DNA from 4 places in the Thermomonas brevis genome. Region 3 is predicted to be linked to each of the others. Evidence: predicted binding sites of a transcription regulator. Region 3 holds the regulator's gene; each other region holds the start of a gene.
What was found. The regulator FliA, encoded in region 3, starts transcription of late flagellar genes. The targets are predictions, from matches to a motif close to TAAAGTTTNNCNNNCNNNGGCCGATAA.
Positions count from the first base shown of each region.

Region 1: the regulator FliA is predicted to act here: its motif matches at 3,323-3,349, upstream of H9L17_RS07915 (GGDEF domain-containing protein).
Region 2: the regulator FliA is predicted to act here: its motif matches at 1,514-1,540, upstream of H9L17_RS16120 (methyl-accepting chemotaxis protein).
Region 4: the regulator FliA is predicted to act here: its motif matches at 1,915-1,941, upstream of motA (flagellar motor stator protein MotA).

Region 1 covers NZ_CP060711.1:1,701,088-1,706,183, forward strand. The annotation lists gene H9L17_RS07900 (UvrD-helicase domain-containing protein) at 1-1,248, shown strand, start outside; gene H9L17_RS07905 (DUF2608 domain-containing protein) at 1,313-2,146, shown strand; gene H9L17_RS07910 (hypothetical protein) at 2,359-3,276, shown strand; gene H9L17_RS07915 (GGDEF domain-containing protein) at 3,401-5,096, shown strand, end outside.
Region 2 covers NZ_CP060711.1:534,768-539,863, forward strand. The annotation lists gene H9L17_RS02500 (DUF6289 family protein) at 402-626, shown strand; gene H9L17_RS02505 (CsbD family protein) at 1,100-1,300, opposite strand; gene H9L17_RS16120 (methyl-accepting chemotaxis protein) at 1,616-4,300, shown strand; gene H9L17_RS02515 (VIT domain-containing protein) at 4,457-5,096, shown strand, end outside.
Region 3 covers NZ_CP060711.1:80,144-85,239, reverse strand. The annotation lists gene flhF (flagellar biosynthesis GTPase FlhF) at 1-53, shown strand, start outside; gene H9L17_RS00360 (P-loop NTPase) at 40-900, shown strand; gene H9L17_RS00355 (RNA polymerase sigma factor FliA) at 897-1,649, shown strand; gene cheY (chemotaxis response regulator CheY) at 1,747-2,139, shown strand; gene H9L17_RS00345 (protein phosphatase CheZ) at 2,136-2,756, shown strand; gene H9L17_RS00340 (chemotaxis protein CheA) at 2,759-4,534, shown strand; gene H9L17_RS00335 (flagellar motor protein) at 4,544-5,096, shown strand, end outside.
Region 4 covers NZ_CP060711.1:3,171,640-3,176,735, forward strand. The annotation lists gene H9L17_RS14670 (glutamate-5-semialdehyde dehydrogenase) at 1-38, shown strand, start outside; partial or broken gene motB (flagellar motor protein MotB) at 61-1,020, opposite strand; gene motA (flagellar motor stator protein MotA) at 1,024-1,878, opposite strand; tRNA gene H9L17_RS14685 (tRNA-Pro) at 2,031-2,107, opposite strand; gene hisS (histidine--tRNA ligase) at 2,253-3,638, shown strand; gene H9L17_RS14695 (HAL/PAL/TAL family ammonia-lyase) at 3,635-5,096, shown strand, end outside.

The sequences.
Region 1 (5,096 bases), 1.6 Mb from region 3:
CGCGGCGCCAATCCCGACAACCTGCTGGCGCTGGGCAGCGACTATCCGGCGCTGAAGATCGTCAAGCTGGAGCAGAACTACCGCTGCTCCAACCGCGTGCTGCGCAGCGCCAACGCGCTGATCGCCCACAACCCGCACGAGCATCCGAAGACGCTGTGGAGCGAGGCCGCCGACGGCGAGCGCATCCGCGTCTGGGAATGCCGCGACGCCGCCCACGAGGCGGACAAGGTGGCGGCGGAGATCGACTTCGTCGCCAAGAAGCACGCCGCCGCCGACGGCACGCCGCCGTGGAACGAGTTCTGCATCCTGTTCCGCGGCAACCACCAGAGCCGCGCGCTGGAAAAGGCGCTGCAACTGCTGCGCATTCCCTACCACCTGAGCGGCGGCACCGCCTTCCTCGATCGCGGCGAAGTGAAGGACGCGCTGGCCTGGCTGCGCCTGCTCGCCAATCCCGAGGACGACGCCGCCTTCCTGCGCGCGGTGCAGTCGCCCAACCGCGGCGTCGGCGCCGGCACGCTGGCGAAGCTGGGCGAGCTGGCCGCGCACAAGCACCTGCCGCTGGCGCGCGCGGCCGAGTCGATGGTGGTGGCACAGCAGCTGCCGGCGCGCGCGGCGAATGCGCTGCAAGGCTTCTCCAACATCGTCAACGCGCTGCGCGGCGACGCACGCGCGCTGCCGCCGGCCGAGCTGGTGCGCAAGCTCAACGAACGCTCCGGCCTGCTGGCCGCGCTGCGCGCCAGCTGCAAGGACGAGGCGCAGTTCAAGATGCGCCGGCGCAACCTGGACGAGCTGGCGGACTGGTTCGACGGCCCGAAGACCTCCGGCCCCGGCGAACTCGCCGCCGCGCTGGCGCTGCTCTCGCACGCCGACAAGGGCGAGGCCGGCAACCAGGTGCGGCTGATGTCGATGCACGCGGCGAAGGGGCTGGAGTTCCGCTTCGTGTTCATCGTCGGCGTCGAGGACGGCAACCTGCCGCACGAGGCCAGCCTCGAGGAAGGCCGCATCGACGAGGAGCGCCGGCTGTTCTACGTCGGCATTACCCGCGCCAAGGAGCGGCTGTGGCTGTCCTACGCGAAGGAGGCGCAGCGCTGGGGCGACAAGCTGCGGCTGTCGCCGAGCCGCTTCCTCGACGAGCTGCCGGCCGCCGAGCTGCAGCGCGACGGCGCCGACCCGGAGGCCGAGGCGATGCAGAAGGCCGAGCGCCGCAGCGCCAGCCTCGCCAACATCCGCGCGATGCTGGCCGAGTGATCCGGCCGCGGACGCGTCATCGAAGGCCGCTACACTCGCCCCACCGCACTTCCCGGAACCGCCCATGCGCCGCCTGCTTCCCGTCGCCTTCGCTTTGCTGCTCGCCGCCTGCGCCGCGCCCGCGGTCCGCCCCGACGCGGCGGCCTCGGACGTGCGCGACATCGACGATCTGGCACTGGTCGCGCCCGCGCTGGCGGAGACCGGTCAGCGCACCCTGCTGGTGCTGGACATCGACGACACCCTGCTGACCTCGGCCGGGTTCTTCGGCAGCGACACCTGGTACGAGTGGCAGAAGACCCTGCCGGCCGGCGATCCGGGCAAGGTGCCCTGCCTGTTCGACGTGATCTCGCTGAACTACGAGACCGGCACCCAGCGCGCCACCCAGCCCGACGGCCCGGCGCTGATCAACGCGCTTCCGAACGACAAGCTGCTGCTGACCTCGCGCAATCCGCTGTCGCGCGGCGGCACCCTGCGCACCCTGCACGACGCCGGCTACGCGCTGCCGACGATGCTGGGCGGGCAGGCCGAGGGCCGCAGCTGGGACTTCCGCAAGGCGCCCGACGCCAAGCCCGTGCGCGTGCTCTACGACCAGGGCGTGTTCATGACCACCGGCCAGGACAAGGGCCTGGCGCTGCTCGACCTGCTGCGCCGCGCGAACCTGCACTACCCGCGCGTGGTGCTGGTGGACGACGGCCAGAAGAACATCGACAACATGCGCGCGGCGCTGCGCGCGGCCGGCATCGACTACCTCGGCCTGCACTACACCCGCGTCGACAAGACCATCGACCAGGCCGATGCCGACGCCGGCCGCGCCGGCTGGCAGGCCTGGCGGCAGCTGCTGGCCGGCGCCTACCCGCAGCGCCTGCAAGCCCTCGAAAGCGGGCATTGCGCTTATTGAGAATCAATCGGTTACGTTGACTTTCTTGCCTGTTGCATAAACTTCCGGGCGACGCTAACCTGCACGGCATCCGGCTGCGGCCGGAGCCATGCCACAACTGTCGTCCACCGGCTCAGCCGGATTTCGAGGAGGCCACGCGCCTCCTTTTTCTTTGCCGCCCGCCCCGGCGCGGGCGGCTTGCACAAGCCGGCCTGCGCCACGACACTCCGCCGATGCCCGCCGGGGACACGCCCGCCCGACTCCGCCGTTTTGCGCTGGCCCTGTGCCTGGCGCTGGCGGCGCTTTGGCTGCCGGCCTGCCAGCGCGGCGCCGGTCCCGGTCCGGCCCGGCCCGGCACCACGGAGGCCGCCGCGCTCCGTCCGGTCGATGCCGTCTACCTGCTGCGCGACCGCCTGCTGGAACGCGACGGCGCCGGCTTCGCCCGGCTGGCGGTGCCGCCGGACCTGCACGCGGAACTGGAGACGGCGTGGACGCAGGGCCGCAGCCGCTGGCCGCTGGACGAGCTGCCGCTGGACGCGCACATCCCCGGCATGCTGGCCGCGCTGCAGGTGCCGCAGGCGGACAAGGCGCTGATGGCGACCTTCCGCAAACAGTTCGCCAACGCCGACCGCGACATCGACCAGGCGGTCCGCACCCTGATGGTGTTCGGCGGCGAATACGTGCAAAACGACCCCGAGTACGACGCCGACGCCCGGGACCACATCGCCCAGGCGATCGCCGCGCTGGGCCGCTGGGCGCTGGCTGCGCCGCTGGCCGACCCGAAGCGCGCGCAGCGCTTCTTCGCCACCCTGTCCGCCGCCGCGGTGCGCAGCGGCATCGACGGCAAGGCCGGCAACGCCGCCTTCGCCGCGCTCGGCATGACCCAGAGCCTGAACCGGCTGTCGCCCTTCCTCGCCACCCTGCTGGCGCAGCTGCGCCAGCAGTACGGGCTGGACATCGACGCCGCCCTGCGCGGCCTGCGCGTCACCCTGGAACGGCAGACCGGCGACGAGGCCACCCTGCGCGTGCAGTACGCGCTGGCCGGGCTGCCGGTGGATGCGCGGATGCCGGCGGTGCGCATCGACGGGCGCTGGTACCTGGCCGGCTACGTGCGGCGGGCGCGGCAGTCGCTGGACGGCGGGCCGCGCTGATCGGCGCCGAAAACCACGATTGGCGCGCAGAACCGGGGATTTCCGCCCAAGAACCGGCCGCGCCGGCCGATACACTGGGGACGCGCGGCCCCGCGGCCGGCCCGCATCGACACAGGACCAAGGCATGAGCGAAAGGCAATCTCCGGACCGGGGCGGCGACGATCACGCGGAAGGCGGGTCCGGGTTCGCCACCGCCGGCCTGTCGATCCTCGCCGCCGCCGACATCCGCAAGGCCGCCGCCACCCTGCTGCAGGGCCTGCGCGACGGCGGCGTGCCGCCCGTCGCGGTGGCCTGGACCGACCACGGCGAGATCCTGTTCGAGCCGCCCGAAGCCGCCTCGCCCGCCCGCGTGCAGGCGGCCACCGACGCCTTCGCCGGCCGCGCGCCGGCCTCCGCGCAGGCGCTCGACACCCGCCTGCTGCCGCCCGGCGCCGAGGACGCGGGCGCGGTCCTGCTGGCCCCGCCGGGCAGCCTGGCCGCGCTGGAGCCCGCGCAGGCGCGGCTGCTGGCGCTGGCCGGGCGGCGCCTGTCCGAGCTGTTCTCGATCCAGCGCCTGCAAACCTCGGTCAAGGACCTGGAACAGGCCGAGCAGCTGCAGCACGCGCTGTTCGCGATCGCCGACATGGCCGCCTCCGACCGCGACATGCAGAGCCTGCTGCGCGGCCTGCACCAGATCATCGGCCGGCTGATGTACGCCGAGAACTTCTACATCGCGCTGTACGACCGCCAGCAGGAGACCATCCGCTTCATCTATTTCGCCGACGAGATGGACGGCCGGATGTACGACCCCGAGGTGGACATCCCGACCTCGCAGATGGGCAACAGCATCACCCTCGGCCTGATCCGCCACGGCCGCCCGGTGCGCGGCGCCTCGGCGCAGATCACCGAGATGCTGGGGCTGGCGGAGGACGGCGCGTTCGGCACGCCGTCGATCGACTTCATGGGCGTGCCGATGCGCCGCGACGGGCAGATCGTCGGCGCGCTGGTGGTGCAGAGCTATCGCGAGGGCATGGGCTACACCCAGTCCGACTGCGCGGTGCTGGGCTTCGTGGCCGAGCACGTGCTCAACGCGGTCGAGCGCAAGCGCGGCCAGGAGGCGCTGGAGCAGCGCGTGGCCGACCGCACCCGCGAGCTGGCGGAAGCCAACGCGCAACTGCAGGCGCAGATCGCCGAGCGCGAGCGCGCCGCCCACCTGCAGGCCACCCTGTACCGGATCGCCGCGCTGGCCAACAACCAGGAAAGCGACGAGGACTTCTACCGCAGCATCCACCAGGCGGTCGGCGAGCTGATCGACGCCGAGAGCTTCTACATCGCGCTGGTCTCGGACGACGGCGCCACCCTGCGCTTCCCGTATTCGGTCGACGCCGCCGGCGAACAGCGCGAGGCGCGGCCGATGAGCCAGGGCCTGAGCGAATACATGCTCCGCCACGGCAAGACCCTGCTGATCGACACCGCCGGCGTGCGCGGGCTGGTCGATGCCGGCGAGATCGACCGGCAGCACCACAACACCCGCACCTCGGCGGTGTGCTGGCTGGGTGCGCCGCTGCTCGGCCCGGACGGCGTCATCGGGCTGGTGGTGGTGCAGAGCTACCGGCCCGACCTGATCTACAGCGCGCAGGACGCCGAGCTGCTGACCTTCGTCGCCCACCAGATCGCCAGCAGCGTGCAGCGCCGCCAGCACGCCGAGGCGCTGCGCAACCTCAACGCCGAGCTCGAACAGCGCGTGCAGGTGCGCACCCGCGAGCTGCGCCGGGAAATCTCGGTGCGCGAGCAGGTCGAAGCCCAGCTCAAGCACCAGGTGATGCACGACCCGCTCACCG
Region 2 (5,096 bases), 450 kb from region 3:
CGCTTCTCTGTCTCCGGGAAGGAGGACTAGCCGACTCTGACCGCCAACGGCTTCCTGGCCATCACTCATAGCATAGAAATGCGATGCCATCGAATCCCGCATAGTGAGGCAGAGCTGCGCCAAGTCATGCGCTACATCATCGCCATCCCGCGCGGACATTCTTCGAGCAAAACTTGGTCGCACCGGGCGCATCTGAACTGGGCTGCGTCCCGAAGAGAATAATGAGAGAACATGTTATGCAGGAAATGAGGCACCTAGACGCCACCCCGCCGATAAATAGCTTTTCGTTTAATCCGACGCCTAGTAAAGGGTCAGCCAGAATCCGACCACCGTTTGACACCCTTCATATTTTCTTATAGAACACGACCGTCACTATCCGTGACATAACTTGTGGAGGGGAAATGAGAAAGTACGTCCGGCACATTGCAGCCGTATGCGTTCTCCTTGCGATTGCAGCGGTCGCCTACGCGGCACCGGCCAATGGCTACGAAATCACCTACTACGATCAATACGGCAACGTCGTTGGCGAAAAAGCGCTCTACTGCAATGGCGTGCGATTCCAGTGGGGCGAAGTCACAAGCTCTTTCAGCAAGGACACTTGGAGCTGCTCCGGAGGCGGCCCCTGAGAAGCCACAAGAAATGCAATTTCGGAGCACGCCGCTTGGCGTGCTCTTTTCCTATCGCCAAATGCTTCGACAAATCCGCGAAGCGATCCGTTGGGCCTGAGCACGAGAAATTCATGTCGCGCATTCCGTTTCTCGATCTCACGCCAACCTGAAATCAGCCAGGCCTCTCGAAATCCAAGAGCATCAATCTGCTTGCGGCCTCAAGTGAGCAAACATTCTTTACCTTGCATCTAAAAACCGCGCCCACTCCCTGGCCTCGGTTTTGACCTTCGTACTGCACAACACGGCCTTTCGTACTGCCGACAGCGGATCATGTCGATGTCGCAGCACCACCCCATGCCCCACGATTTCCGTCTGCAGCAATCACCCAAGACCTTAGACCGGTCTTTTTTATTACCTGATGCAACCCCATGGCCCAAACGCAAACGGGCCGGCGCAAGGCCGGCCCGTCGTGCATCCACGTGGTGGAAACGTCAGTTCAGCGTCCGGCCGAACTCGTCGACTTCCTTCTCGGCGCGCTCCCGCTGCCAGCCGTACTGCTCCTGCAGCTTGCCGGCGAGGTACTTGCTGTCGCCCTCGGCGACATCGAACACGTCGTCGGTGAGGTCGCCCCACTTCGCCTGTGCCTTGCCCTTCAGCTGCTTCCAGTTGCCGGCGATGATGTCTTTGTTCATGCGGGTTGCTCCATTGGGGGAGGAATGTAGCGACGATCCTGCGCCGTAACGGCATCGCTCATCGCCACGCGCCCAGATTGCAGGTTGCCGCGTTGAGGTCGTGTCGATGATGCGTTAGGCGGAAGTGACGGCCGCCCGGCATTCATCGCGCGGACAGGCCGCCCAGCCGGCTCCGGTTCCGCTTCCGAGGGGGCCCGTCGGGGCCGTATACGCTCAAGGTTCCGGCGCCGACGGCGATATAGTCGGATATGACCGCATCACGGGGGCGCGGCCCTGCGTGGCGCGGATGTCCGGTTCGGGTCGAGGGGGAACACCATGCGGATGATCGGGGCGGCAACGAAATCGGTCGTGGCGCGCACCGCGCTGGTCCTCGGCCTTGTCTCCGCCCTCTGCTTCGCCGGCGCGGCCTGGATGATCCAGGACAAGGCGGCGCAGGTGCAGGAAGCGTCCGCGATGAAGGAGCTGGAGCAGCTGGCGCAGGCCGAAGCCGCCAAGGTGCGCGGCGACGCCACCGAGACCCTGTCCCGCGTGCGCGGCCTGGCCGACGCGACGCTGACCATGATGGCGCGCGGCAACGCTGGCCGCGGCGAGGCCTCCGAGCTGGTGCACCGCTACGCCGGCAACGACCCGGCCGCGCTGGGCTACTGGCTGGAGTTCGAGCCCGACGGTTTCGACGGCCAGGACGCCAAGTTCGCCCGCAGCTGGCCCGAGGGCGAGCCCGACGCCGCCACGCTGGAAGACCTCTTCGCCAAGGAAACACCGGACGAGCGCACCAGCAACGACGCCGGCCGCATCTCCATCTACTGGACCCGCGGCCCGTCGGGCGCCACCTCGCTGCAGATCAACACCGGCGCCGAGAACAGCATCACCGTGGTCGGCAAGGACGCGCCCGGCTACTACACGGCGGTGCGCGAGCGCGGCGACGAGCTGATGTTCGAACCCTACCTGGACGACGTCGGCGACGCCAAGGTGCTGATGACCAGCCTGATGGTGCCGCTGAAGGTGGACGGCCAGTTCCGCGGCGTGGCCGGCGCCGACATCGCGCTGTCCGCGATCCAGGCCAACCTCGCGAAGATCCGCCCCTACCAGCGCGGCGTGGTGCGCCTGCTCTCGCCCACCGGCATGGTGCTGGCCGCGCCGGAAGCGCAGACCCTCGGCAAGCCGTTCTCCAGCGACCTCGCGCCGGTGCTGGCGAAGCTCGCCAAGGGCGAGATCGTCCGCCAGCGCGTGTTCGATCCCACCGTGAGCGGCGAGGTGTTCCGCGTCTACGTGCCCGTCACCGCCGGCCGCGCGCCGGACGCGTTCGCGCTGATGGTGTCCGCGCCGGTCGATGCGGTGATGGCGGGCGTGGTCGAGATCCGCAACCGGGTGATCCTGGTCGGCATCGTCAGCGTGCTGCTGCTGGTCGCGGTGGTCGTGCTGCTGCTGCGCCGGCTGGTCGGCGCGCCGCTGCAGGGCATCGTGCGCGGCGTCGACGCGGTGGCGGCCGGGCAGCTGGACTATCCGATCGCGGCCGGCGGCGACGACGAGGTCGGCCAGGTCTCGCGCGCGCTGCGCAAGATGCAGGCCGACCTGAAGGCGCGGCTGGACGCCGAGCGCAAGATCGCCGCCGAGAACCTGCGCGTGCGCATCGCCCTGGACAACGCCGGCACCGCGATGCTGATCGCCGGCGCCGACGGCTTGGTGGCCTACGCCAACCCGGCGATGCGCCGGCTGCTGGCGCAGTACAGGCACGCGCTCGCGCGGCACCTGCCGCGCGCCGATCTCGACACGCTCGAAGGCCAACCGCTGGCGCAGCTGCAACCGGAAGGCAGCGCCGATCCGGCGAAGATCGACGCCATCGGCCAGTCCGAACTGGCGCTCGGCAGCGCGGTGTTCGCGCAGACCGCGGCGCCGGTGGTGTCGCCGGAGGGCGAGCGGCTGGGCGTGGTGGTGGAATGGCGCGACCGCAGCCAGGAAGTGGCGGTGGAAGCCGAGGTCGGCGAGGTCATCGAGGCGGCCGCTGCGGGCGACCTGTCCAAGCGCATCGAGATCGCCGGCAAGAGCGGCTTCTTCCGCCGCCTCGCCGAAGGCGTGGACGGCATGCTGGACGCCAACGCCGGCACCATGTCCGACGTGCAGCGCGTACTCGGCGCGCTGGCGCAGGGCGACCTGACCCAGCGCATCACCGCGGACTACCGCGGCGTGTTCGGGCAGATGCGCGACGACACCAACGCCACCGTCGAACGGCTGACCGACACCATGCGCCGCGTGCAGGCGGCGGTGGACGCGATCCGCACCGCCGCGCGCGAGATCGCCGCCGGCAACAGCGACCTCTCGGCGCGCTCCGAACAGCAGGCGGCCAGCCTGGAGGAAACCGCGGCGTCGATGGAGGAGCTGACCTCCACGGTGAAGAACAACGCCGAGTCCTCCTACCAGGCGCGCCAGCTCGCCACCGGCGCGGCCGACGTGGCCTCGCGCGGCGGCGCGGTGGTCGAGCAGGTGGTCGAGCAGATGAACGGCATCACCGCCGCATCGAAGCAGATCGAGAACATCATCGGCGTGATCGACGGCATCGCCTTCCAGACCAACATCCTCGCCTTGAACGCGGCGGTGGAAGCAGCGCGCGCCGGCGAACAGGGCCGCGGCTTCGCGGTGGTGGCGGGCGAAGTGCGCGCGCTGGCGCAGCGCTCGGCGGAGGCGGCGAAGGAGATCAAGGGCCTGATCGGAGGGTCGGTGGAACGCGTGGATCAGGGCGCGGCGCTGGTCGCGCAGGCCGGCGGCACGATGCAGGAGATCGTCGACGCCGTGCGCCGGGTCAGCGACCTGATGGCGGAGATCTCGGCCGCCTCGCAGGAACAGAGCAGCGGCATCGAGCAGGTCAACCAGACCATCACCCACATGGACGGCGTGACCCAGCAGAACGCGGCGATGGTGGAGCAAGCCTCCGCCGCCGCGCATTCGCTGCAGGAGCAGGCGGACGACCTGGCGGAAGTGGTGTCGGTGTTCCGGATGCGCTGAGCGCGCCTCCGGCGCCGTCCGTCCGCTGCCCGGCGGATGGCGGCGCGACTCGACAAAACCCATCAACCCCGATCGCCGTGCCGGCGCGTTCGCGCTATCCGGCACCCTCGGCATGCCTGTCCCGTTCGCCGGCCCACCTCGAAGGATCACACCGGAATGACCTCCGCCATGACGCTCGGCCGCTTCGCCCTCGCCTTCGCTCTGCTGGCGGGCACGGCCCACGCCGCAACCCCGCAGATCCGCGCCGACGGCGACGTCCAGCTCGCCGCCACGCAGCTGGAATGGACGCTGGACGGCCCGTTCGCGCTGCGCCGCATCGAACTGGTGGTGCGCAATCCGCACGACCGCCCGCTGGAGACGACCGTGCAACTGCCGCTGGCTAGCAACGAACGCCTGCACGGCTATGCCCTGGACGTGGAAGGCGTGCTGCGCGACGCCGTGCCGGTCGAGCGGGTCAAGGCGCGCGCGGCCTTCGAGGACACCGTGCGCCAGCGGGTGGACCCCGCGCTGGCGGAGAAGGATGCCGGCAACCGCTACGGCATCCGCGTGTTTCCGGTGCCGGCCCACGGCGAGCGCCGGCTGCGCGTCGACGTGGCGAGCCTGGCGGCGCGCGAAACCTGCGGCTGGCGCCATCGCCTGGACGCCGGCCTGCCGGCGGGTAGCAAAGTGCAGGCCCGCGCCATCGCCACCACCCGCCCGGTGCCGTCAGGCAACGCCGCACCGGCATGGCGCAAGGCGGCCGGCGGCTACGCCGCGGCGTGGCGGGCCGTCGGCGCGGACGCGGCCGAGGTCTGCC
Region 3 (5,096 bases):
GCCGCGGCGCGACCAGCATTCCTAGCGACGAAGGCCACCATGCATTCGCCTGATTCCGCTTCCAACGCGAACGCCACCCCCTCCGTGCCGCGCGTGATCGCCGTCACCGGCGGCAAGGGCGGCGTCGGCAAGACCACCACCTCCATCAACCTGGCGATGGCGCTGGTGCACGCCGGCCAGCGCACCCTGCTGCTGGACACCGACCTTGGCCTCGCCAACGTCGACGTGATGCTGGGGCTGTCGCCGCAGTACACCCTGGCCGACGTGTTCGCCGGCCGCTGCGAGCTGCGCGACACCGTGGTCGAAGGCCCGCGCGGCCTGCTGGTGGTGCCGGCGGCCTCGGGCAAGCGCCACATGACCGAGCTGCTGCCGCAGCAGCACGTCGGCCTGGTCAACGCGTTCTCGCACCTCGACATCCCGCTGGACGTGATGATCGTGGACACGCCGGCCGGCATCAGCGACGGCGTGCTGACCTTCTGCCAGGCCGCGCAGGACGTGATCCTGGTGGTCTGCGACGAGCCGGCCTCGGTCACCGACGCCTACGCCCTGATCAAGGTGCTGAGCCGCGACCGCGGCGTGAACCGGGTGCAGGTGCTGGCCAACCAGGTGCCCAACGTCAACGAAGGACGGGTGGTGTTCGACAAGCTCGAACGCGTCACCTCGCGCTTCCTCGACGTCACCCTGTCCTACCTCGGCGCCATCCCGCGCGACGAATGGTTGCGGCTGGCCGTGCAGCGCCAGGAATCGGTGGTCGAAGCCTTCCCCACCGCCCCGGCCTCGCTGGCATTCCGTGATATCGTCCGCAAAATCGGACAGTGGCAGGCGCCGCAGGGGCCGCGCGGCCACGTCGAGTTCTTCACCGAACGTCTGATTGCCGCCCAGGGGAGTGCCTGTGCATGATCAACGCGGGGGCCGCCCAGTACCGCGCACAGCAGACCGGTGACGCCGCCGCCATCGTGGGACGGCACGCCGAACTGGTGCGCCGGATCGCCCACCACCTGGCCGCGCGCCTGCCGTCCAGCGTGGAGATCGACGACCTGATCCAGGCCGGCATGATCGGCCTGATCGAGGCCGCGCGTAACTTCCAGTCCGACCAGGGCGCCACCTTCGAGACCTACGCCTCGATCCGCATCCGCGGCGCGATGATCGACGCGATCCGCGCCGGCGACTGGGTGCCGCGCTCGGTGCACCGCCGCTACCGCGACGTGGTCGCCGCCACCCGCAGCATCGAGCAGCGCGAGGGCCGCACCGCCACCTCGCAGGAGATCGCCGGCGCGCTCGGCATGAGCGTCGACGACTACCACCACATCCTGCAGGACGCCGCCCGCGGCCAGCTGCTGAGCCTGGACGAATACGCCGAGGAACACGACGGCGAACCGCGGCTCGACCAGCACGACAGCTTCACCCCCGCCCGCCGCTTCGAGCAGGGCGCGTTCCGTGCCGCCCTCGGCGATGCCATCGACAACCTGCCCGAGCGCGAGCAGCTGGTGCTGTCGCTGTACTACGAGCAGGAAATGAATCTGCGCGAGATCGGCGCGGTCCTCAACGTCAGCGAGTCGCGGGTCTGCCAGATCCACGGCCAGGCCATGCTCCGGCTGCGCTCGCGGCTGACCGACTGGCGCAGCGAGATCGACGCGGAAGTCGCCTGAGCGACGCGTGCCGGTGCTGCATCGGCGCCCCGGATGCGGCAACATCAAGTTTTCCGCTCCACAACCGATACCGACACCGTTACCTACAGGATCCACTATGGACAAGGGCATCCGCATCCTCATCGTTGACGATTTCTCGACCATGCGCCGCATCGTCAAGAACCTGCTCAGCGATCTGGGCTTCACCAACTTCGCGGAAGCGGACGACGGCTCGACCGCGCTGGTCGAGCTGCAGAAGGCCAAGTTCGACCTGGTCGTCACCGACTGGAACATGCCCGGCATGCCCGGCATCGACCTGCTCAAGGCGATCCGCGCCGACGCCGCGCTGGCCAAGATTCCCGTGCTGATGGTCACCGCCGAGGCCAAGCGCGAGCAGATCATCGAAGCCGCGCAGGCCGGCGTGAACGGCTACATCATCAAGCCGTTCACCGCCGCCACCCTGGAAGACAAGCTGGTCAAGATCTTCGAACGCATGGAGAAAGCCGCATGAGCATGCCCACGCGTCCGCCCTCCATGCCCGCCGGCGACGCCCAGATCGTCGAGCGCCTGCACGCGGCGATGTCCGCGCTGGAACAGGGCGACAACGCGGCCTGGAAGCACCATCTGGATTCCCTGCTCGAATGGCGCCGCCAGCCGGTGGTGGAAAGCCTGGTCAAGCTCGCGCGCGAACTGGACGACCTGGAGCGCACGATCGACGCGCGCATCCCCGGCGCCGGCACCGCGTCCGCCAACGGCGGCCTGCCGGACGCGTGCAGCCGGCTCGAACACGTGGTCAAGATGACCGAAGAGGCCAGCATGCGCACGCTCGACCTCGCCGACGAATGCCGCACCCTGCTGGGCACCATCGGCGCCGAGCACGAGGCCACCGTCGACGCGATCCGCTCGCGGCTGTCGGCGATGGTGGAAGCGCAGAGCTTCCAGGACCTCACCGGCCAGATCATCCAGCGGGTGATCCAGCTGATCCGCTCCCTGCAATCCGGCCTTGGCGACATCCAGGCGCTGCACGGCGAAGACGGCAAGGGCCACGGCCCCGCCGTCAACGGCGTCGATCCTCCCGCAGCCACCCAGGACGAAGCCAACGACCTGCTCGCCAACCTCGGACTCTGAGCATGTCGGCGGACGGCTACGACGCCCGCGCGGACTTCCTGATCGAGGCGCGGGAGATCCTCGACCGCCTCGGCGAGCAGGTGGTGGCGCTGGAACAGGATCCGGGCGACCGCCCGACGCTCGACGCCGTGTTCCGCGGCTTCCACACCATCAAGGGCGGCGCGGGCTTCCTCGACCTGCCGCCGATGGTGGCGCTCTGCCACGCCTTCGAGGACCGCATCGACGCCGCCCGCAGCGGCACCCGCGAGCTGGACGCGGCCGCGTTCGACGGCGCCCAGCGCGCGGTGGACCTGCTGCTGGACATGCTGGACGCGCTGGGCCGCGGCGAAGACCTCGGCGAGGTCGATGCCGCCCTGCTGCGCCAGGTGCGCGGCGGGGACGCCCCGGCCGCCGCGCCGGCGCCGGCCGCGTTGGACCTGCCGGACAACCTCGACGACCTCGACTTCGACGCCCTGCTCGACAGCCTGCACGGCGAAGGCGCCATCCCCGGCGCGGCGCCCGCGCCCGCCCCGGTTGCCGCGCCGCCTCCGCCCAGGCCCGCAGCGCCCGCAAAACCGGCCGCCGCCGAAAAACCGGCGCCCGCCGCGACGGAAACCGAACAGACCGTGCGCGTCGACGTGCGCCGCCTGGACGCGCTGGTCAACCTGGTCGGCGAACTGGTGCTGGCGCGCAACCGCCTGAAGACCCTGCGGCCGGGCGTGCACGACGAGAACCTCGACCGCGCGGTGACCGCGCTCGACACCGTGACCGCGCGCCTGCAGGGCGCGGTGATGTCGGCGCGCATGCAGCCGGTCAGCCGCGTGTTCACCCGCTTCCCCAAGCTGGCGCGCGACGTCGCCCGGCAGTTGAAGAAGCAGGTCGAGCTGGTGGTCGAGGGCGGGGAAACCGAACTCGACCGCAACCTGGTCGAAGCCCTGGCCGATCCGCTGGTGCACTTGGTACGCAACGCCATCGACCACGGCATCGAGATGCCGGACGCCCGCCGCGCCGCCGGCAAGCCGGAACAGGGCACCGTGCGCCTGACCGCGCAGCAGGAAGGCGACCACGTCGCCATCGAGGTCAGCGACGACGGCGGCGGCATCGACCCCGAGGCGATCCGCCGCAGCGCGATCCGCAAGGGCCTGATCGACACCGAGGCCGCCGCCCGGCTGGGCGAGGACGAATGCCTGTCGCTGCTGTTCCTGCCCGGCTTCTCCACCCGCACCGAAGTCTCCGACCTGTCCGGCCGCGGCGTCGGCATGGACGTGGTGCAGTCCAAGATCCGCGAGCTGTCCGGCCAGGTGCAGATCCAGTCCGACCTCGGCAAAGGCTCGCGCTTCATCATCCGCGTGCCGCTCACCCTGGCGATCCTGCCGACCCTGCTGGTGGAGCTGGACGACGACGTCTACGCGCTGCCGCTGGTGCGCGTCATCGAGGTGGTCACCCACGACGACAGCGAAGTGCTGTGGATGGACGGCCAGAAGATTCTCGACCTGCGCGAGCGCCCGCTGCCGGTGCTGTCGCTGCGCGAATGGCTGGGCCTGGGCGACGGCCGCACGACCGAAGCCACTCGCGGCGTGGTGCTGCAGGCCGGCGAGCAGCGCTTCTGCCTGCTGGTCGACCGCGTGGTCGGCCGCGAGGAAGTGGTGATCAAGGCGCTGCCGCGCAGCCTGCGCGGATTGCCCGGCTATGCCGGCGCCAGCTTGGTCGGCGACGGCCGCATGGCGCTGATCCTGGACGTCGACGCATTGCTCGAATCCGCGCAGCGCGGCTCAAGCGCCAACGCGCGCAGCCGTTAGCGTGGGCATATGGATATCCTCAGTGTCATCGGCGCGATCCTCGGCCTGGTCGCCCTGCTCGGCGGCAGCATGCTCAAGGGCGCCGGCCTGTCCGGGCTGTGGTCGCCGGCCGCGTTCGTCATCGTCATCCTCGGCACCTGCGCTTCGATCCTGCTGCAGACGCCGATGCACACCTTCAGCCGCGCGATTCGGATCGTCGGCTGGGTGTTCTTCCCGCCGCCGCAGGACCCGCACGCGCTGATCGCGCGGATGGTCGACTGGAGCACCACCTCGCGCAAGCAGGGCCTGCTGGCGCTGGAGCCGCTGGTGGACCAGGAGAGCGACCCGTTCCTGCGCCGCGGCCTGCAGATGGTGGTGGACGGCGTGGAGCCGGACACCATGCGGCAGATGCTGGAGATCGAGGCGCAGGCGCAGCACCACCGCGACACCTCCGCGGCCAAGGTGTTCGAGGGCATGGGCATCTACGCGCCCACCCTCGGCATCATCGGCGCGGTACTGGGCCTGATGGCGGTGATGAAGAACCTGACCGATCCCAGCAAGCTGGGCCACGGCATCGCCGCCG
Region 4 (5,096 bases), 340 kb from region 3:
AGGGGCAGGTGCGGCACCCGGAATCGCGCGCGGGCTGACCCGCGCGACGCGCGATCAGTTGGCGGCCTGCGTCGCCACCGCAGCGGGAGAGGGCGCGGACGCGGCCGGCTGCGCCGCGGCGGCAGCGGCCACCGGTACGGGCAGGCTTTCGCTCTGGCCCAGCGCAGCATCCTCCGCTTCCTTGCTCATCACCACGATGCTGATGCGGCGGTTGATCGGGTTGAGCGGGTTCTGCCGGTCGAACAGCACCGCCGCGCCGAAGCCGACCACGCGCGCCACCTTGGCCGCGTCCATCCCGCCTTCCAGCAGCGCGCGGCGCGCGGCGTTGGCGCGGTCGGCGCTCAGTTCCCAGTTGCTGTAACCGAAGCGGCTGGCGTAGTTGGCGGTGTCGGTATGCCCGGCGATGCTGACCCGGTTGGGCACGCGGTTCACGAAGCCGGCGATCTCGTGGAGGATGCCCACCGTGTAGGGCATCAGCTTGGCGCTGCCGAGGTCGAACATCGGCCGGTTCTGCTTGTCCACGATCTGGATGCGCAGCCCTTCCGGGGTGATGTCCAGCAGCAGCTGGTCCTTGAACGGTTCCAGCGCCTGGCTCTTGTCGATGGCTTCCTTCAGGTCCTGCATCAGCTGTTCCAGCCGCTGCCGGTCCTGCTGGCGCTTCTCCGCCTCGTTCTGCTGGTCGCCGGGATCGCGAGTGAACTCCTTGCCCGGTCCCTTCGGCAGCTCCATCGTGCCGCCCAGCTTGATCATCGAATTGCTGGCGCCGCCGGGGCCGTTCATGCCCGGCGACGGCGCGGGGCTGGTGCCCTTCATCGGGCTGGGGTTCTTGAAGTAGTCGGAAATGGCCTCGCGCTGCTTGGTGGTCAGCGCGCCGACCAGCCACATCACCAGGAAGAACGCCATCATCGCGGTGACGAAGTCGGCGTAGGCCACTTTCCACGAGCCGCCGTGGTGGCCGCCGCCCTGGATCTTCTTGACCCGCCTGACGATGACCGTGGGTTTGTCGTCCTTGCCGGCCATGGCTTATTTCAGCGCTTTGATGTGCTGTTCGAATTCTGTGAAGCCCGGCCGCAGCGTGGACGGCACGGTCTTGCGGGCGAACTCCAGCGCGATCTTCGGCGGGTAGCCGCGCAGGCTGGCCAGCAGCGCGGTCTTGACCGATTCGTAGATGCGCGAATCCTGCTCCGCGCGCGCCTCGATCGCCGACGCCAGCGGGCCGACGAAGCCGTAGGCCAGCAGGATGCCGAGGAAGGTGCCGACCAGCGCGCCGGCCACGTGCGCGCCGACCTGGGCGATGTCGCCGCCGATCGAGCCCATGGTGATGACGATGCCCAGCACCGCCGCCACGATGCCGAAGCCCGGCAGGCTGTCCGCCACCTTGGTCAGCGCGTGCGCCGGGGCCATCACTTCGTGGTGGTGCTTCTCCAGCTCCAGCTCCAGCAGCGGTTCCAGTTCGTGCGGCTCGATGTTGGAGCCGATCATCAGCCGCAGGCAGTCGGTGATGAAGTCCATCAGGTGGTGATCCTTGCGGATCGACGGATAGCTGGCGAACAGCGCGCTCTCCATCGGGTTCTCGATGTGGCTTTCCAGCGCCACGAAGCCCTCGCGGCGCGCGCGGTTCAGCAGTTCGTAGAGCAGGCTGAGCGCGTCCAGGTAGCTCTGCCGCTGGTAGCGCGGCCCCTTGAGCACGCCGATGGTGGCGGAAACGGTCTGCTTCACCGTCTTCATCGGCGTGCTGACCAGGAACGAGCCGATCGCGGCCCCGCCGATGATCACGAATTCGTACGGCTGCCAGAGCGCGCCCAGCTTGCCGTGCGAGCCGATGAAGCCGCCGATCACGCTGAGGAGGACGACGATGAAGCCGACGATGATAAGCATGGGCGAACGCGTGTCCGGGGGAAGCCGCACCTTACATTATCGTCGGGAGCGGCAATATCTGAACGGCCGGCCGCGGGCGGGAAGGGCGGCGCGGCATCCCGTCGTAATCCGCAAACGAAAAGACCGCCTTGCGGCGGCCTTTCGCGAATCGATGGTCGGGGAGACAGGATTCGAACCTGCGACCTCTACGTCCCGAACGTAGCGCTCTACCAGACTGAGCTACACCCCGACAGCGGAGCCGCGCATTTTAGGGGGATGTCGCGGCGACGGCAAGTCCCCGCGACGCATTTCATGGCGATATGCCGGCAGGGCGCCGCGGCGGGGCGGCTGCGGCCGCTAAACTAGCGGTTTTCCGCGTCCCCCCGGAGTCTGCCTTGATCAAGCCGCGTACCCCGCCCGGCGTGATGGAACTGTTGCCGCGCGACCAGATCGCGTTCCAGCGCATGCTGGACACCATCCGCCAGACCTTCGAGCGCTTCGGCTTCCTGCCGGTGGAAACGCCGGTGATGGAGCTGTCCGACGTGCTGCTGACCAAGTCCGGCGGCGAGACCGAGCGGCAGGTCTATTTCGTCCAGTCCACCGGCGCGCTGGACAAGGCTGGCGACGGCCTGCCCGAACTGGCGCTGCGCTTCGACCTGACCGTGCCGCTGGCGCGCTACGTGGCCGAGCACGAGCACGAGCTGGCGTTCCCGTTCCGCCGCTACCAGATGCAGCGCGTCTATCGGGGCGAGCGCGCCCAGCGCGGGCGCTTCCGCGAGTTCTACCAGTGCGACATCGACGTGATCGGCAAGGACGCGCTGTCGCCGCGCTTCGACGCCGAGGTGCCGGCGGTGATCGCGGCGGTGTTCGAGCGCCTGGCCATCGGCGAGTTCACCATCCAGCTCAACCACCGCAAGTTGCTGCGCGGCTATTTCGAGGGGCTGGGCATCGAGGGCGAGGCGCAGCTGCTGGTGCTGCGCGAGCTGGACAAGCTGGACAAGCGCGGCGGCGATGCGGTGCGGGCGACGCTGGCGGGCGAGGGCTTCGGGCTGTCCGGTGATGTCATCGACAGGCTGATGGCGTTCTCGCAGGTGCGCTCGCAGGGCCACTTTGATGCGCTGGCGAAGCTCGACGCGCTGGGTGCGGGCACGCCGCTGTTCGAGGAAGGACGCGGGGAACTACGCGCGATCCTGGCGCAGCTCAAGGCGCTGGGCGTGGCGGAGTCGCGCTACGCGCTGAACCTGTCGATCGCGCGCGGGCTGGACTACTACACCGGCGTGGTCTACGAGACGACGCTGAACGCCTATCCGCAGATCGGCTCGATCTGCTCGGGCGGGCGCTACGAGAACCTCGCCGGCCACTACACCAAGTCGAAGCTGCCGGGCGTGGGCATTTCCATCGGCCTGACCCGCTTGTTCTTCCAGTTGAAGGATGCCGGGCTGGTGCAGACCGCCGAGAGTTCGGTGGACGTGCTGGTGGCGCTGCTCGACGACGCCGGGCTGGAGCACGCGTTGGCGCTGTCGCAGCGGCTGCGCGCGGCGGGCCTGAACGTGGAGACGCAGCTGGAGCCGCGCAAGCTGGCGAAGCAGTTGCAATACGCCGACAAGGCCGGCATCCGCTTCGTGGCGATGCGCGGCGAAGACGAGGCCGCGCGCGGCGCGGTGGCGGTGAAGGATCTGCGCCGCGGCGAACAGTTCGAGGTGGCGGAGGCCGAGCTGGCCTCGGCGCTGCTGGTGGAACGCGAACAGCTGCGCGGCGGCATCGCGGAGGGCGTGCGATGAGCGGCGCAGAGAAGCTGGAAACCGTGCGCCTGAACGGCCTGTCGCTGACCCGCGCGCAGCTGGTGGCGGTGGCGCGCGGTGCGGCCGTCGAACTGGACGCCGACGCGCTGGCGCGGGTGGCGCGCGCCGCCGATTTCCTGGCCGCGCAGGTGGAGAAGCAGGAGCCGATCTACGGCGTCTCCACCGGCTTCGGCAGCAACGCCGACAAGCTGCTGGGCGCGCATCGCCTGCGCGACGAGCTGCCGGGCGCGGCCAAGTCCGGGCAGTCGCCGCACATCGAATTGCAGCGCAACCTGATCGTCACCCACGCGGTCTGCGTCGGCGAGCCGTTCGCGCCGGAGGTGGTGCGGGCGATGCTGTGCATCCGCATCAACACGCTGCTGCGCGGGCATTCCGGCATCCGCGTGCAGACCCTGCAGGCGCTGACGGATCTGCTCAACGCCGGCATCGTGCCGGTGGTGCCGCAGCTGGGTTCGGTGGGCGCGTCGGGCGATCTCGCGCCGCTGTCGCACCTCGCCATCGTGCTGCTGGGCGGCGGCGAGGCGTTCGTGGACGGGCAGCGCATGCCCGGCGCCGACGCGCTGGCGCGCAAGGGGCTCAAGCCCGTCGAGCTGTCCTACAAGGAAGGCTTGGCGCTGAACAACGGCACCGCGCAGATGCTGGCGACCGGCGTGCTTGCGGTGCAGCAGCTGGAAGACCTGTTGGACACCGCCGACCTCGCCGCGGCGATGACCATCGATGCCTTCGCCGGCCGCCTCGGCGCGTTCGCGCCGGAGGTGCACGCGCTGCGTCCGCATCCGGGGCAGGTGAAGACGGCGGCCAACCTGCTGCGTTTGCTGGACGGCTCCACGCTGTCCGACATCGCCTATCACCTGGTGCCGAAGTTCCGCCAATGGCTGCCGACCAGCTGGGACACGCCGGCGTCGCAGGCGCTGGGCTTCGACATCGGCTGGGACTGGGTGCCGTTCTCGCAGCGCCACGGCCGCGAGAAGTTCTACCGGCGCTTCCTGCCGTTCCGCGGCGGCAAGAAGCACCAGCCGCAGGACAGCTATTCGCTGCGCTGCATCCCGCAGGTGCATGGCGCGGTGCGCGATGCGCTGGAACAGGCCAAGCGCGTGCTCGACGTCGAACTCAATGCGGTCACCGACAACCCGCTGGTGTTCCCGGACAAGGCCGACGCCGCGCACGTGGAGGAGCAGGTCATTTCCGCCGGCCATTTCCACGGCATGCCGCTGGCGCTGGCGATGAGCTATCTGAAGGCGGCGATCCCGGTGCTGGCCTCGATCAGCGAACGCCGTCTCAACAAGCTGGTCGATCCCGCCACCAACGACGGCCTGCCGGCCTTCCTGATCGGCAACGAGGACGGCACCGAATCCGGCCACATGATCGTGCAGTACACCGCGGCGGCCATCGTCAACGACCTCGCCAGCCGCGCGATGCCGGCGTCCGTGTACTCGG